4 regions of the Pseudoalteromonas carrageenovora IAM 12662 genome follow, and region 2 is predicted to be linked to each of the others. Evidence: predicted binding sites of a transcription regulator. Region 2 holds the regulator's gene; each other region holds the start of a gene.
The links. Region 2 encodes sigma-54, which starts transcription at its own class of promoters, with help from an activator protein. Its sites were predicted from a motif close to GTTGGCACGNNNNTNGNNT; they were not measured.

Region 1 (3,449 bases), 1.5 Mb from region 2:
AACTAATTCTGATAGCTCACGAATTGCTAAATCTCGTTGATTGTAAATAGAGCTTGCGTCTGATGCGTTATTTGTTCCGTTTACTACCGCTATCTCTTGGTTTAACGTATTAATATTTTGAATTAATGAATTTGCCTCGTCAGAAAAAATCTCGAGTTGTTCGTTCACTATGCTTTGCTGCTCAAGCACTATGCCTGAAAGTCTATCCATTTGATCAACTAGGCTTTGCGCATCAGTCATTACCAATGAGCGAGCAACAGATGAAGAAGGCTGGTTTAATGCCTCTTGCACGTTGTTGAAAAGCGAATTGATACCAGTTGATAAATTATTAGATTCTTCAGAAAAAATGGTATCTACACGGTTTGCCTCAGTAACAAACTGATCAAAAAATGATTTATTAGAGGTATCGCGATTTAATTGCGATTGGGCAAACTCGTTCAAAAGCCTATATGTTTCGCCCCGCCCTACTTGATTATCAACCATAGTGGTAAATTCAGTTCGCTCACGTACGTAGCCCTCAGTATTTACATTGGTGATATTTTTACTGGTCGTTTGCAAAAGCTCAGAGCTTGAACGTACCCCAGCACTGGCAATATTTAATAAACTAAACGACATATTACTTCACTCCTTGGGCAAACGCGCTTGTTGCAATATTTTTAAGCTCACTGCTATTTAGCACTTTTTTAATTTTACTCGCGTAATTAGGATCGGTTGCGTAGCCTGCTTTTTGTAGTGAATCTAAAAATTCATTTGGCTTTGCGGTATTTTGTAGTGCTTCTTCGTAACGTGGGTTTTGCGTTAAAAAATCAACAAAGTCGTTTACGCTATCTTTAATAGAATCGTAGGCTCTAAAGCTTGCTTGTTTTTTAACAGCTGTACCTTGCTCAAACTCAAGTGTTACTTTACTTGCTTTGTCGCCTTCCCAGCTTTTATCTGACTTAATATTAAATAAGTTATTTGAGCTGCCACCATCACTTTTACTAATGATATGCTTACCCCACCCCGTTTCAAGGGCGGCCTGAGCCACCATTACAGCTGGGTTTAAGCCAATTTTTTGTGCTGCAGTTTTAGCGTGTTCCCACACTGAACTTACAAACTGCTCTGCTGTTTCAAAATTAGTGCTACTCGCTTTAGGCTCATTAATATTGGCTTGAGTACTATCAATAGCAGCTGCTTGTTGCTCGTTTTTTTCATGCGCAAGTGTTGACCCAGCACGCTTGTCACTAAAAAAGTCATTTGTTGTTCTTAACACTGAACCGGGCATAAAGTTATCTGCTTCTGGCGAAAGCTGCTGCACTATTAAATCAGCTAAACCTAGAGAGCCGTTTGATGAAAGCTCAGAGGAAAGCTGCTGATCGTGCATTTCTTCAAAAAACTTTACACCACTTGAATTAAAAGGACTGTCTTCGTCTTCGAAAGCTTCATTTGCTTTGCGCATTCCTTTTAGCAGCATTTGCGTAAAAATAGCTTCAAATTGTGCAGCCGCTTTTTTAAGCGCAGCTTTTGAGGCATCAGTTGATGCATCACCGCTGTTTAAAGCGTCTTGACGTAATGTATTTAAATTACTTAAATCAAAAAAGTTTTGCTTATCGAGGTGATTTGTTTCCATCAGCTTTTTGACACAAAAATGAATAATGCTTTAACAAATGCAAAAATTGAGCCAAAGAAGGGGAAACAATAAAAAGCTTAAGTCCCTTTTGTATACTTAAGCTTTGTTTGGAAGGAGTAACAACCTGCAACTAATTAAATAACAACAAGCTGACCGTTAATGGCACCCGCTTCTTTTAGGGCTTCTAAAATAGCCATTAAATCGCCAGGCGCTGCACCTACTTCGTTTATTGCACGCACTAAATCGTCAAGACTAACGCCCGGGTTAAAAACAAACGCACGAGAATCATCTTGGTTTACATCAATAATGCTTTGCTGCGTGACAACAGTATCGCCGTTTGCTAGCGGATTTGGTTGAGAGACATTTTGTTGCTCTGCAATTGTTACAGTTAAGCCACCATGCGTAATTGCCGCTGGCTGAAGCTTTACGTTTTTACCAATAACAATGGTACCTGTTCGCGAATTAACAATAATTTTTGCTGCTGTATCAGCGGGTTTAAACTCAAGGTTTTCAAGCGTAGATAAGTAAGACACACGCTGCGAGGCATCCCGTGGCGCTAAAACTCTTATAGAAGCAGCATCCAGTGCTTGTGCACTATTAGGGCCCACTAAATCGTTAATCGTTTTTTCTAAGCGTTTAGCAGTTGTGAAGTCTGGGCGATTTAAATTAAAAGTAATGTAATCACCTTGCATAAACGGGCTTTCTACGGCGCGCTCTACAGTAGCACCATTTGGCACTCTGCCAACTGTAGGTGTATTAATAACAACTTTACTGCCATCAAGCCCTTGGGCGCCTAAACCACCGACAATTAAGCTACCTTGTGCAATTGCGTACACGTTGCCATCTACCCCTTTTAAAAAGGTTTGCAGCAACGTACCACCACGTAAACTCCCTGCACTACCAATAGACGAGACAGTGATGTCAATTGTTTGCCCTGGTTTTCTAAAAGCGGGTAACTCAGCATGAACAGCTACTGCAGCTACATTTTTAATTTTAGGACTTTGCGTAGAAGGAAGCGTAATACCAAAACTATTTAGCATGCCTCTGAAGCTTTGTTGCGTATATGAGTTTTGCTCTCCAGTGCCAGGTAGGCCAACAACTAAACCATAACCAACTAATTGGTTAGACCTTACGCCTTCGACCATAGACACGTCTTTAATGCGCTCGGCGCTCGCAGTAAACTGCAAGCTTAGTAAAACGACTAAACATAAAGCTTTTAGGCTCTTCATGTTGCTACCCTCTAAAATGGAAACAGCGAACTGCTAAAGAAGCGTGTAAGCCAACCTGGACTTTGCGATTCTTGTGTTTGACCTTTACCCGAGTACTGAATACGAGCATTTGCAATGCGGTTTGACTCTACTGTGTTATCAGCACTTACATCTTGCGGGCGAACTAAGCCTTCGAGCCTAATAAATTCTTCACCGGTATTTAAGGTTAGCCATTTTTCGCCGCGAATAACTAAATTACCATTTGGTAAAACACGCATAACATTTACCGAAATATCGCCTACTAAACTGTTTGATTGATTTGATTTAGAATCACCCGTAAACGATGAATCGCTGCCAATACCAAACTGAATACTGTCGCCACCAATATTTACAGGTAAACCACCTAAGCCGATAACAGGATCGAGGCTTGCGTCAGTTTCTTTATCTGTTTCTGTTTTAGCGGCTTTAGTAGCTTGGGTAGACTCTTCAAGTTTAACCGTAATTATATCGCCAGTACGTAGTGCTTTTTTGTCTGAATATAAATCGTTAGAAGTATGAGTATTAAATAAAGACCCAGTTGCTACCAGGGGCTCTACAACGGGCTCTGGGTACATAGGTGCATAGTACGGATC
Region 2 (3,449 bases):
CACAGCGTAACTGTTTACAAAATTCTTTGTCATTTAGTTTATCAGCTATGGTTGCGAGAGTCTTTAGGTGCTGTTGGTTATCACCATCTGGTACGATGAGTGCAACAAATATATCAACAGGGCGGTTATCAATCGCATCAAAATTTATGGCTGTCTCGCTTACAAGCACTATTGCTAATGGCTCTTCTGCGCCACTCATTCTTCCATGAGGAATTGCAATACCACGGCCTATGCCTGTGCTACCAAGCTTCTCTCTATTCATTAGAGCACACAAAATATCTTGCTGAGAAAGATAAGGAAGCTTTTCATGAGCGAGTTCGCTAATAAACTCTAAAATTCTTTTTTTGCTATTAAAAAGGACCGCAGCTTTGCTGCAGTCCTGGCATATAAGTGAGCTTAATTTCATCATATTAGTGTCGAGCAAGCTTCTCTTTGTGTTTAATAACTTGACGATCGAGCTTGTCAATCAACGAGTCTATGGCAGCATACATGTCTTGATGTTCGGTAGATGCAAATAACTCTGCACCACTTACATGGATTGTAGCTTCAGCTTTTTGGTTAAGTTTTTCTACATCGAGAATGACATGAACATTGTTTATATGATCAGAATGCCTTTCTAGCTTTGCAAATTTATTATTTACGTAGTCTCTTAATGAATCAGTAACATCTACATGACGACCAGTTAAGTTTAGTTGCATAAGCGTTTTCCTCTTTGTTTTGCGTCTTATATCAAACTCTTTCGTTGATTAGACGGTGGAATAGCCAGAGATTCGCGGTATTTTGCGATTGTGCGTCTAGCTACTTTAATTCCTTGCTCAGCCAATATATCCGCAATTTTACTATCACTCAATGGTTTTGCTGAGTTTTCTGCGGCAATCAGTTTTTTAATCAAAGCGCGTATTGCTGTAGATGAACACTCACCACCATTTTCGGTGCTTACGTGGCTTGAGAAAAAGTATTTAAGCTCAAATATACCACGTGGCGTGTGCATATACTTTTGAGTAGTTACACGCGAAATAGTCGACTCGTGCATCTCTACCATTTCAGCAACATCGTTTAAAACCATAGGTTTCATGGCTTCTGGACCGTGTTCAAAAAAGCCCTGTTGTTGCTTAACAATACAATTAGTTACTTTTAGTAGTGTGTCGTTTCTACTCTCTAGGCTCTTTATAAACCATTTAGCTTCTTGTAAATGAGAGCGAATAAATTGACTATCACCACTAGATTTAACTGTTCGTGACATAGCTGCATATTGGCTATTAACACGTATCTTAGGCATGCTATCTGGGTTTAGCTCAACTACCCAACGGCCTTTTATTTTTTTAACTGATACATCGGGGATCACATACTCTGATTCTTCCCTTACAATAGTATCTGCTGGCTTAGGGTTTAGAGTGTGAATTAACGTCATTACTTCTTTAAGCTCGTCTTCTTTGAGCTTAGTTTTCTTCATTAATGTACGATAGTCGCGAGCCGCTAATAGATCAATATGATCGGTTAAAATCATCTTTGTTTCATTGATAAAAGGCGTATCTTTATCAAACTGATTTAGCTGAATACACAAACACTCTTGTAAGCTACGAGCTGCTATACCCACCGGATCAAACAACTGAATACGTTTTAAAACGGCTTCTATTTCATCAAGTTCAACTTCGCCCTCGTCGTCGTTCTCTTGATTAAAGCTTTCTAAAATATCTTCACAGCTTAGCGTTAATATACCTGAGTCATCGACTGCTTCAACAATCGCTATTGCAATTGCTTCATCAGTAGGGCTAAACGGCGTGAGCTGTAATTGCCACATTAGGTATTCGTGAAGAGTTTCGGTTGAAGCACCTTGGTAAATAGACTCATCTTCTGGCATAGGGCCTGATGATGAAGCAGGAGCTGCGCTCATGTACTCATCCCAGCTTACATCCATAGCCATTTCGTCACTTACTGTGTCTTTAGTAAGTGCTTCACCACTGTCTTGCTCGTACTCGCTTGGTTTTTCGTCGGCATTAGCACTTACGGTTAATTCATCGTTATCTGCTTTTTGCTCGTTTTTGCCAGCTGATTCTTCCGTGTAATCTTGTTCATCTACTTCTAGAAGCGGATTGCTATCAAGCGCTTCTTGTATTTCTTGCTGGAGATCCAATGTACTGAGTTGCAACAAACGAATTGCTTGTTGCAGTTGTGGAGTCATTGTAAGTTGCTGGCCCATGCGCAGCTGTAATGATTGCCTCATGTATCTCTAACAATCCTTTTATGTTGTTATAATTAATACTAGCAGATGCTTAAAGACATGGCGTAAATGTTACAGCCTAAATTGCTCGCCTAAATAAACATCGCGTACCGTTTTATCATTTAATACGTGCTCTGGTGTACCAGAAGCGATTAACTCTCCATGAGAAACAATGTAGGCTTTTTCACAAACATCAAGGGTTTCTCTTACGTTATGATCGGTAATTAATACACCAATCCCACGATTTTTAAGATGTTCTATTATTTTCTTTATATCTAACACCGATATAGGGTCTACACCTGCAAAGGGTTCGTCGAGCAATATAAATTTAGGATTAGCAGCTAGTGCGCGTGCAATTTCTACGCGGCGTCGCTCACCACCCGATAAAGCCATACCTTGGCTGTCTCGAATATGTTGAATACTAAATTCATCTAACAAGTTGTTAAGCGTATCTTCTCTTGCTTTTTTGTTAAGCTCTTTCCGCGTTTCTAAAATAGCCATTAAATTTTGATAAACGGTAAGTTTTCTAAAAATTGATGACTCTTGTGGTAAGTAGCCTATGCCTAATCTAGCACGACTATGCATAGGTAAAAGAGTAATATCGTTCTCATCAATAGAAATTTTGCCTTTATCACTCGGTACAAGGCCCACTATCATATAAAATGTAGTGGTTTTACCTGCGCCGTTAGGCCCAAGCAATCCAACAATACTGCCAGCTTTGACTTCTAGACCAACATTTTTTACTACTTCACGGCCTTTATAGCTTTTTGCTAATAGCTCTGCTTTTAATGTACTCATGGCTGGCCTTTGTCACTTTTTTTTACTTTTTTAGGCTCAACAGGCACTAAAATAGTGTGAACGCGATCGGTAGAGTTTTCATCTTTTTCGGCGCTAATTAATTGCTGTTGCATGTCGTATGTAATACTTTTTGCATTGATTTTTTGCCCCGCTTGAGCGACCTCAGCATCGCCAACTAGCGTTAAAAATCGCTTAGCAACATCGTAGCGTACTTCGTTTGCACTGGCGCTCATTACTGTGCCGTCAGCTTGTTTTTCTTCAAAATAAGCTGGGCTACCTGTTGCTATTAGTAATTGCTTGTTATCACCTAAATCTTCGCGTTTGTGTACTTCTAATCGGTCAGCTGTAATACGACGATTACCGTGAATAATCTCTACGTTTTTTTCAAAAATCCCTACATTAGCTTTTAACTGGCCTTCTTGTTTGTCAG
Region 3 (3,449 bases), 970 kb from region 2:
GTTTTTCAATACCGCGTAACTCGTAATCAATACCTGTATCTATGCAGCGTGCTGCAAGGTCTTTAGTAGCAAGTACTACGTCGATACGAAGGCCTCGGTTATCAACAAACCCTTTAGAGCGGTAATCAAACCATGAATATTGATCGTTTGTTTCGGGATTTTGCTCTCTAAAGGTATCTGTAAAGCCCCAATTTAATAATGTTGCTAACCACTCACGCTCTTCTGGTTGGAAAGAACATTTACCTGTTTTTAACCAGCGCTTAGCGTTTGCATCACCAATGCCAATATCTAGGTCGGTAGGGGAGATGTTTATGTCGCCCATTACAATTACGTCTTGCTCTGGTGTGTGGTTAGTTTCAAGGTGGGTCATTAAATCTTTGTAAAACTGGCGTTTATAAGGAAATTTAGTTTCGTGATTAATGTTATCGCCTTGTGGGAAATAACCATTCATAACGGTTAGGTCGCGGCCATTATCTTGTTCAACGGTTACGCTTATCATACGTTTTTGTGATTCATCAGTATCTGTTGCAAACCCTTTTAAGACCGATTTAGGTTCTTTTTTGCATAACATAGCTACACCGTAATGTGCTTTTTGACCGTGAAAATAAACGTGGTATCCCATTTTTTGAACATCTTCTAATGGGAATGCTTCGTCATGAACTTTAATTTCTTGCAAGCCAATAACGTCTGGTTGATGTTTATCTATTATTGCTTGTAATTGATGAAGGCGGGCACGCAGACCATTGATATTGAAAGAAATCACTTTCATAAAATTTACCTTAAAATTGGTTCTATTTAGTGGCATAAATTGTATCAGTAAATACGCGTACATAACATGACTGAATTGAGTTAATAGCTGCACAAATGTTGATCAAATGATGGCTAAAGTTTAAACATTGTAAATGCATTATTAATTAATTAAATAAATAAAAAATTCAATTGATATTAACTATTTTGAATATATAATGCGCAAAAATTACTTGTTTAGCTCGTTCAAATAGGATCTCTCATGAAAACACAACTACTTTTAGCTACCGCTTTATTTGCATCTGCAACTGTTTGTGCACAAAGCAACACTTACTTCAGCCAAGACAACAAACTTGAGTCTAAATTATGTGTATTAAGTGCTAACGAAGGCTTTAGCGTTGCCCGTAAAGAAGCTGCGCAACATGGCGTTTATTTATCTCGTTTTTCTAAGAGTATTTTGTGTAACGGTGAAGACATTCGTGATATCGCTAAAAAAGCGACGGCAAGTACTTCATCAGTAGATAAAGTAGAAGTATTTGCTAAAGATGCACACCAAGAAACACAGTTATGTATGACTGCACTTAAAAAAGGTTTAGCACCAGTACGTCAAAAGATTGGTAACTTAAACTCTTTAAAATGTAATGGTCAAAACGCAACTGAGTTTGTTAAGCGTTACCAAAACGCTGCAATTTAATTTTAAGCTAAAAATTATCTTTTAGAAAATGCCTGGTTTTAACCGGGCATTTTTTTGCAAAAATTACAAGGTAGGCTGCAATCATTGCAAAGCTAAGTAATTGATTAGAGTATATAAAATAAGCTAAAAACCACTAACCAATTGATAGTTAGAGTGTTATTTATATTGGCATCGGATTTGTATTAGTTAAAGTGACATTTACTAACTACAAGGATACGTCTTATGAAAAAGTTAACACTAGCAACAACTATTTTAGCATCTTTGAGCTTAGCGGCTTGTGCATCAAACCAAGGTTTAGAAAAAATCGATAGCGATTTTGCAAGCTTAGATAACGACAGTGATGGTTATATTTCAAAAGTAGAAGCAGATGATGACAGCATCTGGGGCCATTTTTCAAATATTGATACCAACATGGATAATGAAATCAGTCGTAAAGAATTTAACGCTTACATGCAATTAAATACCGGTAAGGTAGCCACTGACAGTGAAGTTAGTGAGTCAGCATTTAAAGCTAAAATAGCAAAGTTTGATAAAATCGAAAATGATTTTAGAAGCTTAGATAACGATAAAAATGGTTATATTTCAGTAGAAGAAGCTGACGATGATGATATTTCGAACCATTTTGGATACATGGATGGTAATAACGATAAGCGCATCAGTAAAGGTGAGTTTAAAGGTTATATTAAAAAATACGGTAAAGCGGTAGCTGAAGATGATGCTCTTAAGGTATTAAGACACAGCTAATATTACCTAAATTAGTTAATAAAAACAGCCAGCATTAATTGCTGGCTTTTTTGTGCATTTAATTTAGATAAAAGGCAGATATATTTTCCACCTTTTATGATGTTCTGTCATAATAGATGGCTGTGTATTTTAAAAGGCTGAGCAAAATTATGGCAGGTCGTCGAATTAGTGATGAGCAATTAATTGAGATCATTGAAGCGGCTATATTTGTCGCAGACAAACCAGTTAGTAAGCGCCATTTAAAAGACACAGTACTTGCTGATTTAGCTATATCAATGGCAAGAATTAACGCTGCAATTGAAGCTATAGAAAGCCACTTTCAGACACGAGGTATACGCCTTGTAGAAGTTGGCAGCGGTTATCGGTTTGAGGCTTGTAGTAGCTTAAGCCCTTGGCTGAGCAATTTATGGCAAGAACGAGCGCCTAAGTATTCGCGCGCGCTTTTAGAAACGTTGTCGTTAATAGCCTACAGGCAACCAATAACACGTGGTGAAATAGAGCAAGTAAGAGGCGTTACTACCGGCTCAACAATTATAAAAACCCTTCTCGAGCGTGAGTGGGTTAAAGTGGTAGGGCATAAAGAAGTGCCGGGTAAACCGGCATTATATGCAACTACTAAGCAATTTTTAGATTATTTTTCGTTAACAGGTTTAGAGAATTTACCTGCTTTGCCATCAGATCAGCAAAGCAAAATTAATCAGTTAATGAGCGATCCTTCTGTGAGAGAACCATCCGAATGAGTATACAAGGTGAAAAGTTACAAAAAGTCTTAGCCCGTGCAGGCGTAGGCTCACGCCGTGAAATGGAAAAATACATTGATGCTAACCGCGTTAGTGTAAATGGTAAAGTAGCTAAGTTAGGCGACCGTGTTGAAGAAACCGATTTAATTCGTGTTGACGGTCATACTGTAAAAATTGAAGAAAAAGCAGATCGTATCTGTCGTGTAATTATGTACAACAAACCAGAAGGTGAGTTAAGTACACGTAAAGATCCTGAAGGCCGTCGTACTGTATTTGATCGCTTACCTCGTATTGACGGTGAACGCTGGATTGCAGTTGGACGATTGGATATTAATACTGCAGGCCTAATGTTATTTACCAATGACGGCGAGCTTGCAAATCGTTTAATGCACCCAAGCTACGAAGTAGAGCGTGAATACTCAGCTCGAGTATTTGGTGAAGTAACGAATGAAACAGTTAAAAATCTTACTCGTGGTGTTGAACTAGAAGATGGTCCCGCTAAGTTTTTAAGCGTAAAACCAATG
Region 4 (3,449 bases), 820 kb from region 2:
TATTAAGACTTTGGCTTGTGAGTTTTACCTCGGTAGCGCCTTTATGGGGTGTGTCTGAGAACACTAATACGCCATTTTTATCTTTCCAAGCGTATATTTTTTTTTCACCCGCATAACCATAATTGCTTAATCCTAAAGCAATTAATAGTAATAAAATCTTGTAATTCACTCTGCAGCCCTGCATTTTTATCGGTAACTTAACTCTAGTGGAGTTTGATTAACTTTACCATTAAAAAAGCCCGCAAAGCGGGCTTGAGAACACACATTTTTTAACAGCTAAATTAACAGCTGTAGTACATTTCAAACTCAACTGGGTGAGTTGTCATGTTAAGCTTTTCAACTTCTTGAGACTTAAGACCAATGTAAGCGTCAATTAAGTCATCAGTGAATACACCACCTTGAGTTAAGAATTCACGGTCTGCGCTAAGTGCAGATAGTGCTTCGTCAAGTGACGCTGCAACAGTTGGAATCTCTGCTGCTTCTTCAGCTGGAAGGTCGTATAAATCTTTATCCATTGCATCGCCAGGGTGGATCTTGTTTTTGATACCGTCAAGGCCAGCCATAAGCATTGCTGAGAAAGCAAGGTATGGGTTAGCTGTTGGATCTGGGAAGCGTACTTCAATACGACGTCCTTTTTCAGATGGAACCACTGGAATACGGATTGAAGCAGAACGGTTACGTGCAGAGTATGCAAGCATTACTGGTGCTTCAAAGCCTGGTACTAAACGTTTGTACGAGTTAGTAGATGCGTTTGCAAAAGCATTAATTGCTTTAGCATGCTTAATAATACCGCCAATGTAGTACAGTGCGTCTTCAGAAAGACCGCCGTACTTATCGCCAGCAAAAAGGTTAACACCGTCTTTAGCTAAAGACTGGTGACAGTGCATGCCAGAACCGTTATCACCAACAATTGGCTTAGGCATAAACGTGGCTGTTTTACCGTACAAGTGAGCCATGTTGTGGATAACATATTTCATTTCTTGAATTTCATCCGCTTTTAATACCATTGTATTAAAGCGAGTAGCGATTTCGTTTTGACCTGCTGTTGCTACTTCATGGTGATGCGCTTCTACTACTTGGCCAAGCTCTTCAAGAACTAAACACGTAGCTGAACGCCAATCTTGTGAAGAATCAACCGGTGAACAAGGGAAGTAACCACCTTTAACACCAGGACGGTGGCCAGTATTGCCGCCTTCGTAATCTTTATCTGAGTTCCATGCTGCTTCTACAGCGTCAACTTTGTACATTGAACCAGACATGTCTGATTTGTATTTAACGTCATCAAAAAGGAAAAACTCTGGCTCAGGGCCAAATAATACAGTATCTGCGATACCAGTAGAGCGCATGTAATCTTCAGCGCGTTTTGCAACAGAGCGAGGGTCACGCTCGTAACCTTGTAGTGTAGAAGGCTCTACAACATCACAACGAACAATTAGCGTTGTTTCTTCTGTAAATGGGTCTAATTTAACAGACTCAGGTACTGGCATTAGCACCATGTCTGATTCGTTAATGCCTTTCCAGCCTGCAATTGAAGAACCGTCGAACATTTTACCGTCTTCAAAAAAGTCTTCATCAACTTGGTGATGAGGAATAGATACATGTTGTTCTTTACCCTTAGTGTCAGTAAAGCGTAAATCAATGAACTTAACGTCATTTTCTTTAATAAAATCTAAAACCGATTGTGACATGTGTCCTCCAACTATTGGGTTTTATTATTGCTGCATAATTGCTTTGATATTTAGTAAGCTGATTTTGTGCCATGATTGTAACTGGCTGTTTATACTTTGAAATTTTATAGTTGCATCAAAATGGAATAAACAAACGCACCCATTTGGTGCGTAAAAAATCCCTTTTGGTGCAAAATTTACAGGGTGTAATTTGCTGCTAATTTAATCGCTTCAAATTAGCATAACCTAAATGCAAAAGAGTGCCAAAAATATCACCGAAATAGCAAAAAAGGCTGTTTTTCAAAAATTAATTGAAATTTAATTCATATAATTGTCATATATAAAACAGATACTTAGTAAAAGTATTGAGAAAGTTTTGAAAATTGTATTGGATAAACTTTCATCCATGTCATTAATGAGGGATAATATGCGCCCTTTTAAATCCTATGCTTGGACATCTCGTGAAAACGCAGATGAGTGCGTAGATCTTGCAGGATCAATGAGAATTAATTTCTCTGAGTAAATATATGAGCATCGAACAGTTAAGAAATATAGCGATTATCGCGCACGTTGACCACGGTAAAACAACTCTGGTTGACAAACTACTTGAGCAATCAGGTACATTAGAAACACGCGGCGGTAACGAAGAGCGCGTGATGGACTCAAACGACATTGAGAAAGAACGTGGTATTACCATTTTGGCTAAAAACACAGCCATTTCTTGGAACGACTACCATATCAATATCGTAGATACTCCGGGACACGCCGATTTCGGTGGTGAAGTTGAACGCGTACTTTCGATGGCTGACTCAGTATTATTACTTGTTGATGCTCAAGAAGGTCCAATGCCACAAACGCGTTTCGTAACGCAAAAGGCATTCGCGCAAGGCTTAAAGCCAATCGTAGTTATCAATAAAATTGATAAGCCAGGTGCACGTCCTGATTGGGTTATGGATCAAATCTTTGATTTATTCGACAACCTAGGTGCAACTGACGAACAGTTAGACTTTAAAGTAATCTACGCATCAGCTATCAACGGCTGGGCAACATTAGATTTAGACGAGCCATCAGAAAACATGGAACCTATGTTCAAGATGATCGTTGAAGAAGTATCACCACCGGATGCAGATCCTGAAGGTGACTTCCAAATGCAAATTTCTCAACTAGATTACAACTCTTATGTTGGTGTAGTTGGTATTGGTCGTATCAAACGTGGTTCTGTTGCTCCTAACCAACAAGTTACAATCATCGGTGCAGATGGTTCAAAACGTAACGGTAAAATTGGTGCAGTACAAAGCTACCTAGGTCTTGAGCGTATCGAAACTGATAAAGCTTACGCTGGTAACATCGTAACTGTAACAGGTATTGGCGAACTTAAGATTTCAGACACAGTTTGTTGTCCTAACAATGTTGAAGCACTACCTCCACTAAGCGTTGATGAGCCTACAGTAACGATGACGTTCTCTGTAAATAACTCTCCGTTCTGTGGTAAAGAAGGTAAGTTTGTAACATCACGTAATATCCGTGAGCGTTTAGACAAAGAATTAGTACACAACGTAGCACTTCGCGTTGCAGATACTGACAACCCAGATAGCTTCCGCGTATCGGGTCGTGGTGAATTACACCTTGGTATCCTAATCGAGAACATGCGTCGTGAAGGTTACGAGCTAGCTGTATCTCGTCCAGAAGTTATCTTACGTACTGTTGATGGCGTGTTAGAAGAACCGTATGAAACACTAACAATTGACTGTCAAGAAGAGCACCAGGGTTCTATCATGGAAC

Region 1: the regulator sigma-54 is predicted to act here: its motif matches at 1,647-1,665, upstream of flgJ (flagellar assembly peptidoglycan hydrolase FlgJ).
Region 3: the regulator sigma-54 is predicted to act here: its motif matches at 1,606-1,624, upstream of ALFOR1_RS07170 (EF-hand domain-containing protein).
Region 4: the regulator sigma-54 is predicted to act here: its motif matches at 1,744-1,762, upstream of glnA (glutamate--ammonia ligase).

Annotation. Positions count from the first base shown of each region.
Region 1 covers NZ_LT965928.1:2,688,733-2,692,181, forward strand. Annotated here, with positions in the region: gene flgK (flagellar hook-associated protein FlgK) at 1-615, opposite strand, end outside; gene flgJ (flagellar assembly peptidoglycan hydrolase FlgJ) at 617-1,609, opposite strand; gene ALFOR1_RS12210 (flagellar basal body P-ring protein FlgI) at 1,744-2,838, opposite strand; gene flgH (flagellar basal body L-ring protein FlgH) at 2,850-3,449, opposite strand, start outside.
Region 2 covers NZ_LT965928.1:592,342-595,790, forward strand. Annotated here, with positions in the region: gene ALFOR1_RS02755 (PTS sugar transporter subunit IIA) at 1-406, opposite strand, end outside; gene hpf (ribosome hibernation promoting factor) at 411-698, opposite strand; gene ALFOR1_RS02765 (RNA polymerase factor sigma-54) at 725-2,224, opposite strand; gene lptB (LPS export ABC transporter ATP-binding protein) at 2,294-3,019, opposite strand; gene lptA (lipopolysaccharide transport periplasmic protein LptA) at 3,016-3,449, opposite strand, start outside.
Region 3 covers NZ_LT965928.1:1,559,975-1,563,423, forward strand. Annotated here, with positions in the region: gene xthA (exodeoxyribonuclease III) at 1-769, opposite strand, end outside; gene ALFOR1_RS07165 (exonuclease III) at 1,010-1,441, shown strand; gene ALFOR1_RS07170 (EF-hand domain-containing protein) at 1,664-2,185, shown strand; gene scpB (SMC-Scp complex subunit ScpB) at 2,335-2,925, shown strand; gene rluB (23S rRNA pseudouridine(2605) synthase RluB) at 2,922-3,449, shown strand, end outside.
Region 4 covers NZ_LT965928.1:3,390,109-3,393,557, reverse strand. Annotated here, with positions in the region: gene ALFOR1_RS15385 (DUF4124 domain-containing protein) at 1-169, opposite strand, end outside; gene glnA (glutamate--ammonia ligase) at 282-1,688, opposite strand; gene typA (translational GTPase TypA) at 2,195-3,449, shown strand, end outside.